Sphingobium yanoikuyae: one gene and its partner. The protein of the gene in region 2 interacts with the protein of the main gene of each other region in a pairwise test. Links are inferred from orthologs where the notes say so. Each region holds a gene or a part of one and is shown on either strand. Other genes may lie near its edges. The genes, in order: ndk and U0025_RS05075.

Region 1 (11,353 bases), 830 kb from region 2 along the record:
GCGGGCAAGGCCGACCGCGACCTCCAGTGCCTGGAAAGCGGTGCGGGCGCCGTCGATGCTGGGCGTGCCGGGCACGATCTCGCCCGCTTCGGCCACCTGCATGCAGGGCAGGGCGCGATCGAACACCTGCGCGGCTTCCTCGGGCGATCCGACGATCTCGACCGGGCCGAGCCACACCGCGCGCAGCGATGCGGCATCGCCGACGGCGAAGAAGGTGGGCAGGCCACGCGCTTCGCGCATGACCCACGCCTTGGCGACGATTTCCGGTCCGATGCCTGCCGGGTCGCCGAGCGAGACGGCGAAGGGCGGCAGGCTGACCGGATCAGTTATATTCGATAACGGCATCGCGGCGAAGATCGCGCAGATAGATGCGGGCGCGCTTGTTGACGCGTTCCTCTTCCAACTGGGCCTGGATCTGTTCGGGATTGGGGGCGTTGGCCGACTGCGGCTCGTCGCGGCCGCAGACGATCAGGACGCGGACGCCATCGTTGATCGAGCCGAAGGGCGGGGTGGATTCGCCGACCTGCAGATTGACCAGAATGTCCTGCAGCTGGGGCGGCAGGTCGCGCAGCTTCACATTGTCATTGTCGACCACGTCGGCGCCGATGCGGGCGCCGATTTCGTTCGCCTGGCCGCAGCCCTTGATCTCCTTGACCGCGGCGGCGAAGGTCGCGGCCTTCTGGCTGGCGGCTTCCTTGCTGGTGCCGGCCGGGAAGAGGACCGACAGCTGCTTGAGGCTGAGCAGCGAATCGCGCGGATCGGCGGTCAGCACCTTGCGCTTGTCCATCACATAGATGATCGACATGCCGCCCACCGTCTCGATCGGGCCGGCGAGCTGGCCGACCTGCAATTCGGTGGCGGCCTGCGCCAGTTCGGTCGGCAGCTGGCTGGGGCGGACCCAGCCGAGATCGCCGCCGACGACGGCGGTGGAGGCTTCGGAGAACTGACGGGCATAGGCGGCGAAGCTGCCGCCCTGCTTGATCTGTTCGATGATGTTGCGCGCGTTGGCCGTGATCTGGTCACGGTTTTCCGGCGTCGAGGACAAATAGATTTCGCTGATCCGCACTTCGTCGCTACCCTTGGCAGCGTTGAGGCGATCGACCACCGACTTCACTTCGTCCTCGGAGACGTTGACGAAGGGCTGGATGTTGCGGCGGAGCAGGCGGCTCCAGGCCAGTTCGCCCTCGATCTGGCGCTTGATGCTGCTGGCCGAGCTGCCCTGTTCGCGCAGATACTGGTTGAACTGGTCGGGCGACTTGCGGAAATTGGCCGCAACGCGCTCATAGCTCTGGTTCACTTCGGCCGGATCGATCTTGATGTCGTTGGCGGCCGCTTCCTGAATCTGCAGCGTTTCGTCGATCAGGTTGCGCAGAACCTGGACGCGCAGCCGTTCCTTCTCCTCGGCCGACACCTTGCCGCCATTGGCGGTGATGATCAGTGCCAGGCGCTGATCGACATCGGTGCCGGTGATGATGCGGCCGTTCACGATCGCCGTTGCCTTGCGGACATTGGGATCATTCTTGCCGAAGATGGTGACATCCTTGGGCAGGTTCAGGCCCTGATCGGCGTCATTGTCGACGGCCTGGGCCGATGCGGTCTGTGCCGCCATGCCCAGAAGGGCGGTGGACAGAAGCAGGGTGCGCAGGCCCGAGCGAACGGATTTGGGCGAGAAAACGACAGAAAGCATCGTCGGCAAAAATCTCCAATACGGTCGGGAGCCAATGCCCCGTTCCGCCTTAACCGGTCCTGAGCGGACGGCGGGAAGGCAGTTCCTTATATGCCAATATTGCGAAAAGCCAGCCGCAGCTGGAAGCTGTTGCCGGCTCGCGCGTCACCGTTGGTCTGATAGTCGCGCCGCCATGTAAAGCCCAGCGTCAAACAATCATCCTCATAGGCAACGCCGAGGCGCTGGCGCACCGGCTCATAGCCGTCGGCCGTGGTGCCCGGATCTTCCTGCGCGCCGGTAAGATCGATGACGGTCGAGCCGAACACCGACCAGAAGCGGGCGAACTGGATGCGGCCGCCAAGGCGCAGTTCCTCGCGGTCCTGCAGATCCTCCAGCGTGATATTGGCGTTGCGGTTGAGGCGCAGATAGCTGATCTGGGCATAGGTCTTCTTGCTGCCCACGGTCGCGTCGACCTCGTTCCGGCGGACCGCCAGATTGTCCTTGTCGACCCGGAAGCGCTGGGTGAAGCTGACGAAATCCTTGTAGCGGATGGTCCAGCGGCCGACGATGTCGGACATGCGGTCGGACAGGCCGGTGCCGTCGGGCAGGATGCTGGCGCGGTTGTCGAGCCGGTAGCTCTGGCCGACATTGGCGTCGAGCGTGAAGTCGGGCAGCGCCAGATTATATTCCAGGCCATAGGTGATGCGGCTCGAATCCTCGAACCGGTCATAGCCCGCGAAGCGGTTGAGCGCGAAGAGGTTGCTGTCCTCCAGATCGACCGACCGGGCATCCTCATTGGGCACCGACAGGTTGGCGAGATGGGGCGAGGCGACGATCTGGACGCGCGGGGCGATACGCTGCACGCCGCCGAAGGCCTCACCCATGAAGGGCCAGCGCATGTCGACCGCGGCGGCGGCGATGCCGCGCGCCTTCCAGCCCGGATCGCCGGCATAGCTGATCGTGTCGGTCAGCAGATTGTTGCTGCTGTGATAGACGTCGCCGCGCAGATAGGTGGTGAAATTCACTTCCTGGCCAAGGCCGGTCAGCTTGCGCAGATTCCATTCGAACGCGGCAAAGGCGCGCTGGGTGTCCTGCCCCTCGGTCCGGGTGATCGCCAGCGTATTGGCCTGGAACTGCATCTGGCCGCCGAGCAGCGGATCCTTCATCCGCAGCCGATAATCCATGACCGGCAGGGCGATCGGCATCTGGCCCTGGGGATCGTCGACGCGCAGCGTCTGCACCGCCCAGCCGGCGAGCGAGAAATAGCTGTTCTCGCCGATCCGCTGGACGCCAAGGGTCGAACGCAGCCGGTCGTCGCGGCTGATGTCGTAGCGGCGCAGGAAAGTGCGGTCGGTGGCGACCCGGATCGATCCGTTGACGCTCCATTCAGGCGACAGCTGCATGCCGCCGCTGGCGTCGATCGCGCCGCGAATATCCTTTTGCGAATCGGTCGGCGTGATGCCGCTCGACCGGCTGCCATAGGTGGCATAGCCGGTGATCTGATAGGCACCGCGATCGTAGAGATGGCGGAAATTGCCTTCGATCATCGGCAGCGAATCGCTGTAGACGTGCGGCGTGACGGTCAGGTCGCGATTGGGCGCGAGCTTGAGATAATAGGGGACCGCGACCTCGAAGCCGTTGACCCGGTCATAACGGATATTGGGGACCAGAAGGCCGCTGCCGCCATCGTCGCCGACCGGATGCGACAGGCCCGGCACCGGGATCAGTGGCAGGCCGAACAGCTCGACATTGGCGCGGGTATAGGAGACGCGCTGCTTGGTCGGGTCATAGACGACCTTGACCGCGTTGATCTGCCAGGTCGGTTCCTTGGGGCAACCGTCGCTGCCCTCCACCGGACAGCCGGTATAGGCGGCGTGGTGCAGCGTATAGACGCCATTGATCCGCTCGCCCTTGGTCGCGGCCATGCGGCCGCCCTTCTGGAGGACCAGCAATATATTGTCGACCGCGCCATCCTTGAGCGTATCGGTGACATCGAAGCGGTCGCCATAGGCGACATTGCCGTCCGGATCGATCACCGAGACGGCGCCCTGCGCCTCCACCTTGCCGGTGTTGCGGTCCCACACGATCTTGTCGGCGCGCAGCCGGTTGCCGTCGCGCAGCAACTGGACATTGCCGGTGGCGGTCACGACCTGGCTGTTGGTGTCATATTCCAGCGTATCGGCGGCGAAGCCGATTTCCTGGTCATTGTCGGGCACCGGCGCGTCGGGCGCGCTGATCGGCGTCTGGGGCTCGTTCAGCTTGGGCTCGGGCGCCTGTTGCGCATGGGCCAGCGGCGCCGCGAGCAGGCAGGACGAGGCAGCGCCGGCAAGCAGCGCCTGTTTGAACGACAGGGGAAACACGGAAATCTGCAAGCGTAGGGGCCTCTTTGTGGGCACTTCTGGTCCATGCCTATCGCACTGCTTGGCCCGCGCCGCAATCGCTGCTCGCATTCGGGACGGCGGAAATCCGCCGAATGGCTTTGCAGAGCGGCAAAGCCGCACTATCTGGCTGAAACAAGAACGACACGGCATTCCAGAGAAAAGGCCCCCAGATGGACATCCAATTCAGCCCCACGCGCCCCCAGGTCGACACGTTGGTCCTTGCCGTGGCGAAGGGGTCTGTCGACAGCCTGCCGCTTACCGCATCGGCCACGCTGGTCGCCGGCGCCGCCGCCGCGCGCTTCGCCGGTGAGGCGGGCGGCAGCGTCGAGAGCTTCGTCGAGGAAGGCGGCGCGGTGCTGCGCGTCCTGCTGCTGGGCATCGGCAATGGCAGTGCGGCCGACCTGGAGCGGGCCGGCGGCGCGCTGACCGCCAAGCTGTCGACCAGCGGCGCGACCCACGCAGCGGTCGAATTCCCGGCCGGCGTGAGTGGCGAGGATGCCGCCCGGCTGGGCCTGGGCGCGCTGCTGCGCAGCTGGCGGATCGACACCTATCGCACGCGTCAGCCCGAAAAGGCCAAGCCGACGCTGGCGACCGTGACGATCGTCGCAAACGGCGCCGAAGCCGAATGGGCCAAGCTGTCGGCGGTCGCCGCCGGCGTTGCCTTCACCCGCGAACTGGTGTCGGAACCGGCCAACATCCTCTATCCCGAAAGCTTCGTCGCGCGCTGCCAGCATCTGGCCGAGCTGGGCGTCAAGATCACCGTGCTGGACCGCGCGGCGATGACGGAGCTGGGCATGGGCGCGCTGCTGGGCGTGGCGCAGGGGTCGGCGCGCGAGGCGCGGCTGCTGGCGATGGAATGGGACGGCACCGATGGCGCCGCCAACAAGCCGGTCGTGTTCATCGGTAAGGGCGTGACCTTCGACACCGGCGGTATCTCGCTCAAGCCTGGCCCCGGCATGGAAGACATGAAGTGGGACATGGGCGGCGCCGGCGCCGTCGCTGGCGCCATGAAGGCGCTGGCCGGTCGCAAGGCCAAGGCGCGTGTCGTCGGCATCTGTGGCCTGGTCGAGAATATGCCCGACGCCAATGCCCAGCGCCCCGGCGACATCGTGACGTCGATGTCGGGCCAGACCATCGAGGTGCTGAACACCGACGCCGAAGGCCGGCTGGTGCTGTGCGACGCGGTGACCTGGGCGCAGAAGACCTATGAACCTGAAGTGGTGATCGACCTTGCCACCCTGACCGGGGCGATGATGATTGCGCTCGGCAGCGAGCATGGCGGCCTATTCGCCAACGACGATGCGCTGGCCGACGACCTGCTGGCGGCGGGCAAGACCAGCGGCGAGAAGCTGTGGCGCTTCCCGCTGTCGGAGGCCTATGACAAGCTGATCGACAGCCCGATCGCCGACATGAAGAATATCGGTCCGCGCTTCGCCGGCTCGATCACCGCTGCCCAGTTCATCAAGCGCTTCGTCAACGAAGGCGTGAAATGGGCGCATCTCGACATTGCCGGCATGGTCTGGTCGGACAAGCCCGGCGCCACCGCCGACAAGGGCGCGACCGGCTATGGCGTGCGCCTGATCGACCAGCTGGTGGCCGACAAGTTCGAGCTCTGAAGCCGGTGCAGGTCGACTTCTACCAGCTCAGCCGCGATCCCGTGGAAGGGGTGCTGCCCGCGATCGCGGCGCGCATCCTGGACATGGGCGCGCGGCTGCTGGTGGTGGCCGACGAGCCGGAACGGCTGGCCCGCATATCGGCGGGCCTGTGGGCGGGGCCACCCGAAAGCTTCCTGGCCAATGGCCTGGCAGGCGACGGGGTGGACGCCGCCCAGCCGGTGCTGCTGGCGCAGAGCTGCGATGCGGCCAATGGCGCGAAGCATATTGCGCTGGCGGACGGTGTATGGCGCGAGGAGGCGCTGGGCTTCGATCGCGCCTTCTATTTCTTCGATGCGGACACGATCGACGGGGCGCGGGCCAGCTGGCGAGCGCTCAGCAAGCGCGAAGGGGTGACCCCGCGTTTCTGGCGGCAGGAAGGCCGCAAATGGGTGCAGGGGCCGTGAACGCCTGGAAATAAGGACTTCTACCAAGCCCTCTTGTGCCCCTCTTGCGAAGTGATCCGGCCCAGTCTAAAGGGCGCGCAACTTTATTCCAACAATCCGGAGTTATGAGGGCCATGGCCGTCACGCGCACTTTTTCGATCATCAAGCCCGACGCGACCCGTCGCAACCTGACCGGCGCCGTCACCAAGATGCTGGAAGAAGCCGGCCTGCGCGTCGTCGCTTCCAAGCGCATCCGCATGAGCCGCGAACAGGCCGAGGGCTTCTATGCCGTTCACAAGGAACGCCCCTTCTTTGCTGACCTGGTTGCCTTCATGATCTCGGGCCCGGTCGTCGTCCAGGTTCTGGAAGGCGAAAACGCCGTGACTCGCAACCGCGACATCATGGGCGCCACCAACCCGGCCAATGCCGACGCCGGCACCATCCGCAAGGAACTGGCCGAATCGATCGAAGCCAATTCGGTCCATGGTTCGGACAGCGAAGAAAATGCCGCGATCGAGATCGCCTATTTCTTCAAGCCCGAAGAAATCGTCGGCTAAACCCGACACCCGTCCCCGGACGAGCAAAAGGCCCGGCGCTCCCGCAAGGAGCGGCCGGGTTTTTTGTTGCTGGGATGACGGATTTGGGTGGTTTCCCGCCATTCCTCCCCGGTACGGGGAGGGGGACCATTTGCGTAGCAAATGGTGGAGGGGCACAGGCCGGATAGCGCGGCGTTAGAGGGCGCCTGCCCCTCCGTCAGCGCTTCGCGCTGCCACCTCCCCGTGCCGGGGAGGAATGACCGCGATTGGTCGATGTTTCGAGCGCGCAGCCCTAGCGTTTCGTCTGGCGCGCCCACCGGGCGTCTATCTGGGACTGGGCGCTGGCGCCTTGGGCGTGGCTGACCAGCGACAGGCCGCGCAGAGTCAGCTTGTGGCCGGACAGCCATTTGCCGGCGATGCCATAGCCGATGTCGTAGACGGCGGAATCGCTGTGGGTGTCGCCATTGACGACGAACTGGGTGACGATGGTCACCGGCAGTTTCTCGTCGCCGATGCTGTCGTCGGGCAGCTTGGCGGCATTGCGCGCCTTTTTCAGCGCATCCTCGAACCAGCCGGCCTCGATCCGCGGTTCGCCGGTAGTGTCGACCGGGGCGATGCCGAGCGCCCTGGGGAAATGGATGGTCTGGCTCTGCACCAGCTGATCGGGGTCGGCGGGCTTGAGCGTCAGCCGGCTATCGCCATCGGCTGCGGCGTTGAGCACCAGCCGGGCGGCGCGGGCGGAGGCCTTGCTGCTTTCGGCGGCCTTGCTGGCACGCTCGTCCTTCTTGTCGGCCCAGTTGAGATAGAGGGTGAGGGCGGAGATCAGCACAGCCGCCACCGCCAGCAATTCGCCCAGCGTAATCCAGCGACGGCGGATGCGGGCGGCTTCCTCCTTGCGGGTCTCCTGCTTGGCTTCGGGGCTGTCGCTCATCGGGTCAGGCCGTCTGGGGCGGGACTTCGAACTTGTCGATCACCCATTCCTCCGCCTGCGCCTCGCCGATCCATTCCTGCATCCAGGGATGGGCGATGATCGCGCGCATATAGGCTTCGGCAAAGCGGGCGACCGGCAGCTGATAGGTGATGAAGCGGGTAACGACCGGCGCGAACATCAGGTCGACGGCGCCGAACTCGCCGAACAGGAAGTCGCCCTCGCCACCATAGCGGGCGCGGGCCTGGGCCCAGAGCTGCATGATACGGCTGATGTCGTGGGCGACGGCCTCCGACGGCGGGACTGGATCATAGATCTGGCGGATGTTCATGCTGTGCTCGCGGCGGAGCGCGGCGAAGCTGCTGTGCATTTCGGCCGCCATCGAGCGGGCCATGGCGCGGGCGCCCGGATCGGTCGGCCAGAACTGGTCGCCCCCGGCCTTTTCATTGAGATATTCGACGATGGCCAGGCTGTCCCACACGACGATGTCGTCGCCATCCCACAGGATCGGCACCTTGCCGGAGGAGGGGGCGAACTCATCGCCCTCGCGACGCTTTTCCCATTCCTCGTCATAGAGGGGGACCACCCCTTCCTCGAAGGGAAGGCCGGAGAGCTTGCACGCCAGCCAGCCGCGCAGCGACCAGCTCGAATAGGCCTTGTTGCCAATGAACAGCTTCATCATGGCCATGTCTTAGCCGGGCGGGCTTCGATAAGTCGAGAGCCGATAGAGAGGGCTTTCCACTTCGCGCCGAAACGCCTAAGGGGCGGCCATCCCCGGGGGGCCGCTCATGCGCGGCTGAGAGGTGGTCAGCAGACCACGACCCGCTGAACCTGATCCGGCTGATACCGGCGTAGGGAGGGCAAGGCGGCAGGTCCGTCGTCCCTCCTGTGGAGTGGACGTGAAATGAAGACTGCCCGATTGCCCCATGTTGGAAGCGCCTGCCTGACGCTGGCCCTGTTGATGATCGCATCGCCCGCGATGGCGGAGGATGAGCTGGACCAGTCGACCAATATCCAGGTCGTCGGCCATCCAGACCCCGAAGGCTTGCTGCCCGACCAGAGCGCGCCCAAGGCGGTCAGCGCGATCTCCACCGACTTCATCATCAAGCAGGCGCCGACGCTCAACGCCTTCCAGCTGGTCAACCTGCTGCCCGGCGCCAATGTCTCGTCCAGCGACCCCTATGGCCTGTCGGCATCGTCCAGCCTGACGCTGCGCGGCCTGGGCCAGGACCAGATCGGCGTGCTGATGGAAGGCGCGCCGCAGAATGACATCGGCTATTATTATGCCTATCCCTCGCAATTTGCCGATGCGGAGAATGTGCGGCAGGTGATGCTGGCGCAGGGCGCGGCAGATATTGACTCGCCGGTGGTCGCGGCGGCCGGCGGCCTGTTGTCGCTGACGCTGGATGATCCCAGGGCGGAGGCGGGCGGCCTCGTCAACCTGTCGGTCGGTTCCTATGACGAGCGGCGCGTCTTTGCGCGGATCGACACGGGACGGATCGGATCGACCGGGCTGAAGGCTTTCATTTCCTATTCCAACAACCGCGCCGACAACTGGCGCGGAGCGGGCTATGACCAGCGCCAGCATATCGACGCCAAGCTGCTGAACGAATGGGGTGAGGGCAACCGCGCGAGCATCGCCTTTTCCTTCAACGACGCCAAGACATCGACCTATCCCAGCCCGAGCAAGGCGGACTGGGAAGCCTCCGGCCGGGGCTATAATTTCGATGAGACCTACAGCGAGGGGAACGGCAACTACTGGCGCCTCTATCGCGCGCCGTTCCGCAATTTCTATGTCGCGGCGCCCGTCCACCTGAAGCTGAGCGACACGCTGAGCTTCGACAGCAGCGCCTATCTGCAGATGGGCCATGGCAATTCGCCCTATGGCACGCAGCTCGCCACCACCGGCAATTATCTGGGCACCGAGGAGCTGACCCAGCCGATCGACCTGCCCGGCGCGGTCGATGGCGTCGCTACGGTAATGGGCAACTGGACCGGCAAGCAGTTCCGCGTCGGCGACGTCAGCAAGCTGACCTTGCAGGCCGGCGCGCATCGGATCGTGGCTGGCCTCTGGTTCGACTATGGCACCGACCGGGTGACGCAATCCTATACGTCGATCGATGCCGATGGCCGGCCGGTCGACCAGTGGGGCTATCAGGACAAGGCGATCCGCACTGCCGACGGGCGGCTGCTCGCCTATGAAAATCAGCGCACGGAGACGGTCACCAAGGGCTTCTTCCTGGCCGACAGCATTGCGGTGACGCCCAAGCTGGGCATCGACATCGGTTTCAAGGGCGTCAATCTGCTGCGTAATGGCCGCAATTATCTGCCTGGCCCGCAATCGACGGTGCGGATCGACAGCTTTGCCGCGCTGCCGCGGGCGGCGATCCATTATCAGCTGGACGACCGGCAGCAGCTGTTCGCCAACATCACCACCAATTTCCGCACGCCCAACGAGTTCGCGCTCTACAACAGCTATTATGGCGGCGAACTGGTGAGCCAGGGCACCGACGGCCTGAAGAACGAATATTCGATCTCGCAGGAACTGGGCTATCGCTATATCGGCCCCAGCCTGTCCTTCTCGCTGACCGGTTTCCATTATCATTTCCGCAACCGCCAGGTGGCGACGGTGATCGACAGCGGCGGCGCGCTGGTCAATTCGACCATCAATGCCGGCAGCCAGAGCAGCTATGGCCTGGATGGCGAGATCGACTATCGCCCGGCCAAGGGGATGAGCATCTATGCCTCGGCCGAATATCTGCACACGCGGCTGAACGACGATCTGGCGATCAACGGCGATTATCTGCCGACCAGGGGCAAGCGGGCGGTGTCGGCCCCCAGCTTCCAGTTTGCGCTGGGCAGCACCTATGATGATGGCCGGCTGTTCGGCAGCAGCGCGCTCAAATATGTCGGCCGCCAATATGCGACCTTCATGAATGATGAGAGCATCAAGGGCTATGCCACGCTGGACCTGTCGGTCGGCGTGCATCTGGCCGGGCTGATCGACGCGCAGGTGATGGACCTGCGCATCAACGCGATCAACGTCACCAATCCGCGCGTCCTGTCGGGCGTCTATGCGATCAGCACCAATGCGCAGGACACGGTCGGGCGTAACGGCACGCTGATCGCCGGTTCGGCGCCGACCTATTATGTCGGCAGCGGGCGCGCCGTGGTGGCGACGCTGTCGCGCGCCTTCTGACGATGAGCGCCGCCGCTCCGCATCTGGTCCATGGCATGGGGCTGGCGCTGGAGGCGCCGGCCTGGCCGGCGATCACCGCGGACGAGGCGGCGGCGGTGCTGGCCCATTTCCCCGACGCCGGCCGGCTGGCGGCGCTAGCCTGGCATTCGCCGCGCCCCTTTTCGGCGGCGGCACTGGTCGAGACGGATCGCGGCCCGCTGTTCCTGAAGCGGCATCACCAGCGCTTGCGGACGCCGGCGGCGCTGGCCGAGGAGCATGGCTATATGGCGCATCTGCGCAGTGCCGGGCTGGCGGTGCCCGATGTGCTGCGCGCCGCCGATGGCGCCGGCGCGATGGCGCTGGGCGAATGGAGCTACGAACTGCATCGCCAGGCGCCGGGTATCGATCTTTATCGCGATCGCCAGTCCTGGACGCCCTTCCTGTCGCCCGATCACGCCTTTGCGGCTGGTGTCGCGCTGGCGCAACTGCATCGGGCGGCGGCCGGTTTCGCCGCGCCGGCACGCGGGCGGCATCCGCTGGTGTCGAGCTTCACCATATTGCCTGCCCTCGATCCACTGGCTGCGGCGGAGGCCTATGTCGCGGCGCGACCGGCGGTGGCGGCCTTC
Region 2 (11,214 bases):
AGCAATTGTTCGCGGCGATGCACATCCCGTCGGCCAAAAGGATCAAGGGCCCCTATGGCCCGCTGACCGGGGTGCCGACCAATTTCGTCATCGATCGGGCCGGCCGGCTGCGCTACGCCAAGTCCGGCGCGTTCGAACTGGATGATCTCAACGCGCTGCTGGTGCCCTTGCTGAACGAACAGCCGCCCGCCTGAGGCGATTTTCCGTTGCATTGCACAATGAAATTTCCGTCATCGGGTTGAAAGCCCTTCCGGGGGTGACCATTAGGGCGGCATGACCCATTCTGCCGCTCTGCCCCTGCCGCGCGATGATGCGCCCCTGTCCCGCTTCGCCATATTGCTGATGGCGGTCGCGTGCGGGACGATGGTCGCCAACCTCTATTATGCCCAGACGCTGATCGACGTGATCGGGCCGGAGATCGGCATGTCGGCGGGGGTCGCGGGCCTCATCACCACGCTGACCCAGCTTGGCTATGGCCTGGGCATCATACTGGTCGTGCCGCTGGCCGACCTGTTCGAGAACCGGCGGATCGTGCTGATATCGGCGGTGGCGACGGTGCTGGGCTGTATCGCCATCGCCATTTCCAATGGCCCGGCCACCTTCCTGATCGCATCGGTCATGACCGGTGTTGGCGCGACCGGCGTGCAGGTGTTGATCCCCCTCGCCTCTCATCTAGCCCCGCCCGAGCGGCAGGGGCGCGTGGTCGGCACGGTGATGAGCGGCCTGTTGTTCGGCATCATGCTGTCGCGGCCGATCGCCAGCTTCCTCGCCGGCTCCATGGGCTGGCGCGCGACCTTCCTGCTGTCGGCCGGGGTGATCGCGCTGGTCGCGGTCGCGCTGCTGATCGCCTGTCCGCAGCGCCGGCCCAAGGGCGGCATGCATTATGGCGAAGTGCTGAGCTCCACCTTCTCGCAACTCGGCAAATATCGCGTCGTGCGGATGCGCGCCTTCTATCAGGCGTCGATGTTCGCGGCGTTCAACCTGTTCTGGACCGCCGCGCCGCTGAGCCTGATCCATGACTTTGGCCTGGGCCATAATGGCATCGGTGCCTTTGCGCTGGCGGGTGCCGGCGGCGCGCTGGTGGCGCCGGTGGCGGGCTGGCTGGCCGATCGACGCCTGACCGGCCCGGCCTCGCTCGGCGCGCTGATTGCGCTGTCGATCGGTTTCCTGCTGGCGGACTGGACGGTGACGGCGGGCAGCCTGATCGGCTTCACCATCATGGCGGTGCTGATCGATGCGGCGGTGCAGGTAAGCCAGATCACCGGGCAGAAGCTGATCTTCTCGCTCGATCCCCATGCGCGCGGCCGGATCAACGCGGCCTATATGACGGTAATGTTCGTGGTCGGGGCGCTGGGATCGGTGATCGGGTCGACCACCTATGAAGCGGGCGGCTGGAGCCTGAGCGCGATCGCCGGTGCGGCGATTGGCGGCGTGGCCGCGCTGGTCTTCATCCTGTTCGACCGGGGCGCCAGCGCCACGCGCTGACGCCCCCGCCGTCAAAAGGCTTAGGCGTAGAGCGCCTTCACGCCCGGCAATTCCTTGCCTTCCATCCATTCGAGGAAGGCGCCGCCAGCGGTCGAGATGAAGGTGAAGTCGGCGGCCGCGCCGGCATGGTTGAGCGCGGCGACGGTGTCGCCACCGCCCGCGACCGAGACCAGCTGGCCTTCCTTGGTGAGCGCCGCCGCGGTCTTGGCGAGGGCGACGGTCGCCGCGTCGAAGGGCGCGATCTCGAACGCGCCAAGCGGGCCGTTCCACACCAGGGTGCGGCAATTCTTGAGCGCATCGCCCAGCGCCTCGACCGCGGCCGGACCGACGTCGAGGATCATCTCGTCCTCGGCGACTTCATGCACGTTGCAGGTCCGGACCGACGGCGGGTTGGCGGCAAATTCCTTGGCCACGACCACGTCATAGGGCAGATGGATGATGCAGCCGGCTTCTTCCGCCTTGTCGAAGATGGCGTCCGCCGTGCCGGCCAGATCCTTTTCGCACAGCGACTTGCCGACATCGACGCCACGGGCGTGGAGGAAGGTGTTGGCCATGCCGCCGCCGATGATCAGATGATCGACCTTGGTGACGAGATTGTTGAGCACGTCGAGCTTGGTCGACACCTTGGCGCCGCCGACGACGGCCGCGACGGGCTTGACCGGGGCACCGAGCGCGGCTTCGAGCGCGTCCAGTTCCTTCTCCATCGAACGGCCGGCGAAGGCGGGCAGCTTGTGGGCCAGCCCCTCGGTCGAGGCATGGGCGCGGTGCGCGGCGGAAAAGGCGTCGTTGACATAGAGATCGCCGATCGCGGCGATCGCATCGACCAGCGCGGGGTCGTTCTTTTCCTCGCCGGCATGGAAGCGGGTGTTTTCGAGGATGGCGATGTCGCCGTTGCGCATCACCTTGATGCCGTCGGTCGCGGCTTCACCCTGGCAGTCGGGAATGAACTGCACCTCGCGGCCCAGCACCTGGGTCAGCGGGCGGGTGATCTTGCTCAGCGAAAATTCCGGGTTCTTCTGGCCCTTGGGCCGGCCGAAATGGGCCAGGATCAGAACCTTGGCGCCACGATCGGCCAGTTCCAGGATGGTCGGCATCGCCGCGCGCAGACGGGTGTCATCGCTGACCGAACCGTCCTGCATCGGCACGTTCAGATCCTCGCGCACCAGCACCACCTTGCTGGTGATGTCGCCCATGTCGTCGAGTGTCTTGAACGGCTTTGCCATGATCGCTCCTAGAATTTGGAATTATGTCAGAAGAAAAACCCCGCCGGTTGGTCCGGCGGGGCTGAGAAGGCTTAGAGGAACTTCGCCATGACACCCGAGGTGTCGATCATGCGGTTCGAGAAGCCCCATTCATTGTCGTACCAGCTGAGCACGCGGACCAGGTTGCCCTCGATCACGGCCGTTTCCAGGCTGTCGACGGTCGAGCTGCGCGGATCGCCGTTGTAATCGATCGAGACCAGCGGCTCGTCCGAATAGCCCAGGATGCCCTTGAGCGGGCCGGATTCCGACGCAGCCTTGAGCAGGCCGTTGACTTCCTCGACCGTGGTGGCGCGGCTGGGGATGAACTTCAGGTCGACGACCGAGACGTTCGGGGTCGGCACGCGGACCGACGAACCGTCCAGCTTGCCCTTGAGCGCGGGCAGAACCTCACCCACGGCGCGGGCGGCACCGGTGGTGGTCGGGATCATCGACAGGGCAGCGGCGCGGGCGCGGCGCATGTCCTTGTGGATCTGGTCCAGCGTGTTCTGGTCGTTGGTGTAGCTGTGGATCGTGGTCATGAAGCCGCGTTCGATGCCGATCGAATCGTTCAGCACCTTGGCGAGCGGCGCCAGGCAGTTGGTGGTGCAGCTGGCGTTCGAGATGATGATGTCGTCGGCGGTCAGTTCGTCATGGTTGACACCGAAGACGACAGTCTTGTCGACGTTGGTGCCCGGTGCCGAGATGACGACGCGCTTGGCGCCGGCGGTCAGGTGGGCACCGGCCTTGTCCTTACTGGTGAAGATGCCGGTGCATTCCAGGGCGATTTCGACGCCCAGTTCGGCGTGCGGCAGGTTGGCGGGATCGCGCTCCGCCGTCACCTTGATCTTCTTGCCGTCGACCACCAGGAAATCGCCGTCGACGCTGACTTCGCCGGCCCAGTTGCCATGGACCGAGTCACGCTTGAACAGCAGGGCATTGGCCTTGGCATCGCCCAGGTCGTTGATGCTCACCAGTTCCAGATCATGGTCGGTGCGCGAGAGGATGGCGCGTGCCACCAGACGACCGATGCGGCCGAAACCGTTGATTGCTACCTTCGTTGCCACTGCACTTGTCTCCCGGTTTGCGTGTAGGTCTTGGGCTCAGGCGCCGAGCGCGGCCTTGATCTGCGGAGCGATCTTGGCGGCGGTCAGGCCGAAATGGTCGTAGAGGACTTCGGCCGGAGCCGACGCGCCGAATCTGTCGATGCCGAAGCGCAGGCCGTCAAGGCCGGTATAGCGTTCCCAGCCGAAGGTGGTGCCGGCCTCGATCGAGGCGCGCAGCACGCCGGCGGGCAGGATGTCGGCCTTGTAGGCGGCGTCCTGCACGTCGAAATGGGCCCAGCTGGGCATCGAGACGACGTCGGCGCCGATGCCCTGTTCTTCCAGCGCCTTGGCGGTGGCGACGGCGATCTCGACTTCCGAACCGGTGGCGAGCAGCACGACCTTGCGATCGGCGGTCGCGGCGACCAGGCGATAGGCGCCCTTGGCCGACAGATTCTCAGCTTTTTCCAGGCGCAGCTGCGGCAGGTTCTGGCGGGTCAGCGCCAGCACCGACGGGCCGGTCGCATCCTTCAGTGCCAGTTCCCAGCATTCCGCCGTCTCGACGATGTCGGCCGGGCGATAGACGTCGAGGTTCGGGATCATGCGCATCGACATGACATGCTCGATCGGCTGGTGGGTCGGGCCGTCTTCGCCCAGACCGATCGAGTCATGGGTGAGGACGTGGATCACGCGCTGTTCCTGCAGCGCGGCGAGGCGGATGCCGGCGCGCATATAGTCGGAGAAGACCAGGAAGGTGCCGCCATAGGGGATCACGCCGCCATGCAGCGCCATGCCGTTCATCGCGCAGGCCATGCCGAATTCGCGGATGCCATAATAGACATAGCGGCCCGAATAATCGTCACGGGTCAGCGGGCCGGTCGACTTGGTCTTGGTGTTGTTCGAGCCGGTAAGGTCGGCCGAGCCGCCGACGGTTTCGGGCAGCAGATCGTTGATCGCGCCCAGCGCCAGTTCGCTGGCCTTGCGGGTGGCGACCTTCTGCGGGTTGGCGATCAGGCTGTCGATATAGGCGTCGAGCGAGAAGCCGGCCGGCAGTTCGCCCGCCATGCGCCGCGAAAATTCAGCGCCCTCCGAGGCATTTGCCAGGCGACCTTCCCAGGCCTTGCGAACATCGCCGCCCTTGGCACCGATCGCCTTCCAGGCGGCGTCGATGTCGGCGGGAACGACGAAGGGTTCGGCGGTCCAGCCCAGGAACTCGCGGGCGGCGGCGACTTCGGCCTCGCCCAGCGCCGAGCCGTGGACGCCCGAGGTGCCGGCCTTGTTCGGCGCGCCATAGCCGATCTTGGTGGCGCAGGCGATCAGCGAGGGGCGCGGATCGGCCAGCGCTTCGTCGATGGCGCGGCGGACATCGGCGACGTCATGGCCGTCGCACGACACGACATGCCAGCCGGTGGCGGCATAGCGGGCGCGGACATCTTCGTTGCTCGACAGGTCGACGGCGCCATCGATGGTGATCTTGTTGTCATCCCACAGCACGATCAGGCGCGAGAGATTGAGGTGACCGGCGAGGCCGATCGCCTCATGGTTGATGCCTTCCATCAGGCAGCCGTCGCCGGCGATCACCCAGGTGCGGTGATCGACCAGATCATCGCCGAACTCGGCGTTCAGGTGACGCTCGGCAATCGCCATGCCGACGGCAGTGGCGAGGCCCGAACCCAGCGGGCCGGTGGTCGCTTCGACCCCTGCCAGCTCGAAATTCTCCGGGTGGCCGGCGCAGGGGCTGCTGAGCTGGCGGAAGTTGCGAATGTCGTCCATCGTCGGACGGGCATAGCCGGTCAGGTTCAGCAGCGAGTAGATCAGCATCGAGCCATGGCCGGCCGACAGCACGAAACGATCGCGATCGGCCCATTTCGGCGCGGCCGGATCGAACTTCACATAATCCTTGAACAGCACGGTGGCGACATCGGCCATGCCCATCGGCATGCCGGGATGGCCGCTATTGGCAGCCTGCACGGCGTCCATGGAAAGCGCCCGGATGGCGTTGGCGAGCTGCGTGTCGGAAACGGTCATAGCGGGAAGATGTCTTTCATGACTGGCATGGAACGGCCCGCGCGAACGGGCGAGTCGATTTGGGTTCCCTTTGTCGCGTCAATCCCCATGCGTCAACCGCAGGCGGGGCGTGGTGCGCGGCAAGCCGTCCAAACAGCGCTTTTGCAAGGCGAAAACATTGGCTATGCAGAAAATATGGCAAGCGACCGCATGATGCAGGCGATCGGCACGCTGGAGCGCGCGATCAGTCGGCTTGAACAGAATGTGGCCAGCCTTTCGCAGGCTGTCCCCCATGGCAATTCCGGCATCGACCAGATGGCCGCCCAGGCGGCATTGCAATCGCTGGACGATCTCATCGGAGAATTGCGAGGGCGCGCCGATGGCTGAAATCATGCTGCAGATCGCCGGCCGCCCCTATCAGCTGCGTTGCCGCGATGGCGAGGAAGCGCATATGGCGCATCTGGCCCAGATCATCGAGGACAAGGCCTATCAGGCGCAGCGCAGCACGCCGGGCCTGACCGAGGTGCGCACGCTGCTGTTCGCGGCGCTGTTCATGGCGGACGAACTCAACGAACTGAAGCGCGCCGCAGCGGGCCGACAGGAGCAACTGGCGCTGGATGGCGATGACGAGCCGGCCGCCCGCGCGGTCGAGGCATTGGCCGCGCGCGTAGAAAAGCTGAGCGAGGCTCTTGCCGCCCGCGCCGCCGACGCCTAGATTGGCGGAGACGGGCACTGCCTGGTGCGAGCTTTAGCGAACATCCCTGAGGCGATAATCACATCCACGGGGGCTGTCCCTGGGCGGGCTCTGGCCCGATCTACATGGTCCCCACCTGACGTTGAGGCGTCAGAGGATATTCCAGCACACGGCCAAGGCGGTCCCGTCACCCTGCCCCTACCAGCAAAGGCACCCCATGCCCGACGACAGTGATGCCGCCGACAAGTCGACCCTGCGCGCGATCGCCCGGCAGCGACGGCGCAATTTCGTCGCCTCGCTCGACGCGCTGACCCACAGGCTGGCGTTCAAGGCCGTCCCCTCTCCGCTCGCCCAGCGCATCGCCGACGCGCAGGTGATCGCGCTCTACATGGCACTGGATGACGAGGCGCCAGCGCAGCGTCTGGCCCCGCAACTGGGCGTGATGGGCAAGCAGGTGGCATTGCCGCGCGTGCTCGATCGGCTGGGCAGCATGGACTTCCTGCTGTGGCGCCCGGAGGACCAGCTGTTCCCCGGCCTGTTCGGCACCAGCCACCCCGAGCCATCCGGCGGTGCGGTGGTGCCGGATGTCATCATCGCGCCGCTGCTGGGTTTCGACCAGCGGATGAACCGCCTTGGCCAGGGTGGCGGCTATTATGACCGCGCCTTTGCCCGCCATCCCGATGCCTTGCGCGTCGGCCTTGCCTGGTCGGCGCAGGAACTGGATGATGTGCCGGCCGACCCGTGGGATCTGCCGCTCGACATGATCCTGACCGAAACCGCCGTGATCGAGGCAGCCTGACCCCGATGAGCATCGACCCGCGCCATTATCATCAGCCCAGCTGGCGCAAGCCGGCCGGCATGTTCGCGATCCTGGGGCTGATCCTGGGCTGGGCCGTGCTGGTCGGCAGCCTGTCGCCGCTGATCGGCCAGTTGCCGATGTGGGGCCAGGTGCCGGTCTATATTGTCCTGGGCCTGATCTGGATCTGGATCCTGCCGCTGCGGCGGCTGCTCGCCTGGATGGAAACGGGGCGCTGGCGTCAGGGTTAATCCCGATGCCCAGCCCATGGCTTTTCGCCTTATCCCTGAGCGTTAGGCGACCATAGCGGACGCATCGCGGCTTAGCGCGATGCCGGCGGCTCGCCGGAAACGGGGGCAACGGCATGTCCATGCGCCAGTCACCAGCATCGGCCGCCCATGCCGCGGACCGCTCCCTTCGATCATCCTGCATTCTCCGGGCGGCGCCACCCCGCACCGGTCCCAAGCCATGTCCGGTGGCAGGCGCACAGTGCAACAGGAGGCGTTGATGGTTCCATTGAGCAAGCGGTTGTTTGCCGAATGTTTCGGCACATTCTGGCTGGTGTTCGGCGGGTGCGGCAGCGCCGTGCTGGCGGCGGCCTTTCCCGATGTCGGCATCGGCCTGTTGGGCGTGGCGCTGGCCTTCGGCCTCACGGTGCTGACCATGGCCTTTTCCATCGGCCATATTTCGGGCTGCCACCTCAACCCGGCGGTGACGGTCGGCCTGTGGGCCGGCGGACGCTTCCCGGCCCGCGACATCGCCCCCTATATCGTCGTGCAACTGGTGGGCGCGGTGATCGCAGCCGCCCTACTGCTGTTCATCGCCAGCGGCCAGCCGGGCTATGAGTTGGCGCCCAACGGCCTGGCGGTCAACGGCTATGGCCTGCATTCGCCTGGCGGCTACACGCTCGAATCAGGGCTGGCGATCGAGATGGTGCTGACCTTCGGCTTCCTGAGCGTCATCCTGGGCGCGACCGACAGCCGCGCGCCGGCGGGCTTTGCCCCGATCGCGATCGGCCTGGCGCTGACGCTGATCCACCTGATCAGCATCCCGGTCACCAACACATCGGTCAATCCGGCGCGCAGCACCGGTCCTGCCCTGCTGGTCGGCGGACTGGCCCTGCATCAGCTCTGGCTGTTCTGGGTGGCGCCGATCATCGGCGCGCTGGCCGCCGGCGGCGTCTATCGCTGGCTCGCCAACGAACCGCTGCCGCCGCATGTGACCGGCGAGCATCTCTGAGACGAATCGTCACGGGCCGATGCCGTTGGTGTCAGCCCGCTGGCCTGTATCGATGTGAGGAAAAAGGATCGTCTGGCGATCGGATCACTTCGGGAATGAAGTGGCGCGAGTGACGGGGCTCGAACCCGCGACCTCCGGCGTGACAGGCCGGCGCTCTAACCAACTGAGCTACACCCGCGCAGGGCGGCATCCTATCGTGACCCATGGTCACCAGATGATGCAAATCTGTTTACCTTCCGACTTTCCGGTCAGGGAAAGTGGCGCGAGTGACGGGGCTCGAACCCGCGACCTCCGGCGTGACAGGCCGGCGCTCTAACCAACTGAGCTACACCCGCGTTCGGTGTGGGCGGCCGTCTATGCGGGTCCGGCCAAGCTGTCAACCGTCCTCGCCATCAGTTTCTTCACTTGTTGCATTTTCTTTGCGACGGCTGACCGTCAGCGTTCCCTGCTCAAACAGGAAACCGGCGATATCCGGGGTGCCGGCCGCGGCCACGACGGTCTGCACGATGATGAGCAACGGCACGCCGAGCAGCGCGCCGGGCGTGCCCCAGACCCAGCCCCAGAAGGTCAGCGAGACGAGAATCAGCAGTGGGTTCATCGTCAGGCGACGGCCAAGGATGGTGGGCGTGATGACATTGGCCTCCACCAGATGGAAGCCGATCTGGAGAAAGGCGGGCAGCAGCGCCGTCCAGACATCGTCGAACACCATGAGGCCGCCCAGCGCCAGCAGCACGGCGGCCAGCATCGGCCCGAAATAGGGAATGAAGTTGAGCAATGCGACGATGCCACCCCACATCCAGGGCGAGGGCATGCCGATCAGCCAGAGCGCCAACGCCACGGCGAGCCCCAGGCACAGGTTGATGGTGGCGATCGTCATCACATAGGCGGAGGTGGCGTCGACCACATTCTGGATCACCCGCGCAACCGCCATGGCGCCGTCGAAACTGCCCCGGCTGTTGATCGTGCGGCGGCGCAGCCGGGTCCAGCCGGCAAGGAAGAAATAGATGATGAGCAGCGCGAACACCATCTGGATGATCGCCGACGGGGCGGAGGCGGCCGCGAACTGCAGCAGCGATCCGGGCGTTTCCACCGCGGCCCGGTGCGCGACCGATGCCGGCCCCGCGACCAGCATCTGGACGGTTTCGTCGACGAATCGCTGGGCCTGGGAATAGAAATCGATGAGCGGCGCCAGCGTCGCCTGAATCTTGGGTAGGCGCTGGGGCAGGATGCGGAACCAGTCGGTCGCCGGCACCACGATCAGCACCAGCGCGGTATTGGCGACGCTGAGGAAGGCGACGACCGCCAGCAGCGCCGACAGGCCCGAGGGGAGCCCGCGCCGCTCCAGCCATTCGAGCAGCGGCACCAGCGCGATCGCGATCACCAGAGCAGCCGTCAGCGGCAGGAAAAATTCGGCGCCCGCGCGCAGAGCGAAGGGCAAGGCCAGCAACAGGCCGACGCCCGAGGACAAGGCGATCGACGCCAGCAAACGGTCGCGCCGCCGATTGACTTCCAGTTCCTCGTTGGTGGTCACGCCCTATCCGTCCCCTGTGCATTCGCCATGTCGCTCTGCACCCGGCGCTGCGGCCGGTCAAATGCCATCGGCGAATCACTTCAGGAAGACGGCAAACAGTGGCTTAACCAAATATTGGGGAGACTGGCCGTAGGAGATGCGGACATTCGATAAGGGGGATATCGCATGGCAAGAGGGTTGATCGCGGGACTGGGCCTGATCGCAGGCATGACCGCATCCTGGCAGGCCGGGGCGCAGGATATGCGGCTCGACAGCCGGACCTTCGTCGAACGGGTGCAGACCGACATTAATGGCCGCCCGCGCCGCACCATCGCCAATGCCGAACGCGCCATGTCGGGCGACCAGCTGATCGTCGTGGTCGACTGGCGCCATGAAGGCAGCCGGACGGCCCATGGGCTGACCGTGGTTCGCCAGGTGCCGCGCGGCACCCTGCTCGACCTGACCGATCCCGCCATGCAGGCATCGGTCGATGGCGGCGCCCATTGGGGTCGACTGGATCAATTATGGCTGCCGACGCCGCTGGGCGGTGTCCGCCGCGCCACGCCCGAGGATATTACCCATATACGCTGGCGCCTGCCCGACAGCGTGGCACCGGGACAATCGGGACGGCTGACCTATCGGGCGCAGGTGCGCTGACGCAGGCTGGACCGGGGCGACAATGGCCGCCCCGATCCCGTGCATTCATCAGCCCTCGAACAGCAGGACCGGCGTTTCCAGCAGCTTGCGCACCGCCTGGACGAAGCTGGCCGCATCCCATCCGTCGACGACGCGATGGTCGCAGCTGATCGACAGGTTCATCAGCTTTGCCGCGACGATCTCCTTGCCCCGGAACATCGGGCGCTCGATCACGCGGTTGGGGCCGATGATCGCCACTTCGGGCCGGTTGATGACCGGGGTGGTGGCGATGCCGCCGAGCGGGCCCAGCGAGGTCAGGGTCAGGGTGGAGCCCGACAGCTCGGCCGAGGTTGCCTTGCCGCTGCGCGCGGCGTCGGCGAGACGGCGGATCTCGGTCGCCAGCTGCCAGACATTCCTGTCCTGCGCGTCGCGGATCACCGGCACCATCAGCCCCGCATCGGTCTGCGTCGCCATGCCAAGATGGACGGCGCCATGGCGCGTCACCACGCCCGCCTCGTCATCATAACGGGCGTTGAGCATCGGGAAGTCGGGCAGCGTCTTGCAGA

The links.
Region 1: the proteins of U0025_RS05075 (region 2) and ndk interact in binary tests that used the Escherichia coli proteins (3 or more experiments, as listed by UniProt). The link is inferred for Sphingobium yanoikuyae from one-to-one orthologs.

Annotation. Positions count from the first base shown.
Region 1 is NZ_CP139979.1:256,128-267,480, forward strand. What follows is about bases 5,066-7,930. They hold ndk (nucleoside-diphosphate kinase), read left to right. Parts: upstream 5,066-6,219; coding sequence 6,220-6,642; downstream 6,643-7,930. Other genes in these bases: U0025_RS01240 (leucyl aminopeptidase), read left to right, coding at 5,066-5,663; U0025_RS01245 (DNA polymerase III subunit chi), read left to right, coding at 5,669-6,106; U0025_RS01255 (hypothetical protein), read right to left, coding at 6,914-7,552; U0025_RS01260 (glutathione S-transferase family protein), read right to left, coding at 7,557-7,930. Outside these bases: 4-hydroxythreonine-4-phosphate dehydrogenase PdxA, read right to left, coding at 1-345; U0025_RS01230 (peptidylprolyl isomerase), read right to left, coding at 323-1,687; U0025_RS01235 (LPS-assembly protein LptD), read right to left, coding at 1,774-4,038; more of U0025_RS01240, read left to right, coding at 4,218-5,065; more of U0025_RS01260, read right to left, coding at 7,931-8,231; U0025_RS01265 (TonB-dependent receptor), read left to right, coding at 8,454-10,748; U0025_RS01270 (phosphotransferase enzyme family protein), read left to right, coding at 10,751-11,353. UniProt on the Escherichia coli protein: Major role in the synthesis of nucleoside triphosphates other than ATP. The ATP gamma phosphate is transferred to the NDP beta phosphate via a ping-pong mechanism, using a phosphorylated active-site intermediate.
Region 2 is NZ_CP139979.1:1,088,748-1,099,961, reverse strand. Bases 5,750-8,475 are described here. They hold U0025_RS05075 (5-formyltetrahydrofolate cyclo-ligase), read left to right. Parts: upstream 5,750-6,684; coding sequence 6,685-7,266; downstream 7,267-8,475. Other genes in these bases: aqpZ (aquaporin Z), read left to right, coding at 7,771-8,475; U0025_RS05070 (DUF2842 domain-containing protein), read left to right, coding at 7,272-7,514; U0025_RS05080 (cell division protein ZapA), read left to right, coding at 6,153-6,488; U0025_RS05085 (hypothetical protein), read left to right, coding at 5,813-6,160; tkt (transketolase), read right to left, coding at 5,750-5,794. Also shown: U0025_RS05110 (TlpA family protein disulfide reductase), read left to right, coding at 1-194; U0025_RS05105 (MFS transporter), read left to right, coding at 274-1,485; U0025_RS05100 (phosphoglycerate kinase), read right to left, coding at 1,506-2,708; gap (type I glyceraldehyde-3-phosphate dehydrogenase), read right to left, coding at 2,780-3,790; more of tkt, read right to left, coding at 3,827-5,749; more of aqpZ, read left to right, coding at 8,476-8,502; U0025_RS05050 (AI-2E family transporter), read right to left, coding at 8,879-10,033; U0025_RS05045 (hypothetical protein), read left to right, coding at 10,199-10,669; U0025_RS05040 (dihydrolipoamide acetyltransferase family protein), read right to left, coding at 10,718-11,214. UniProt on the Escherichia coli protein: Involved in the removal of 5-formyltetrahydrofolate.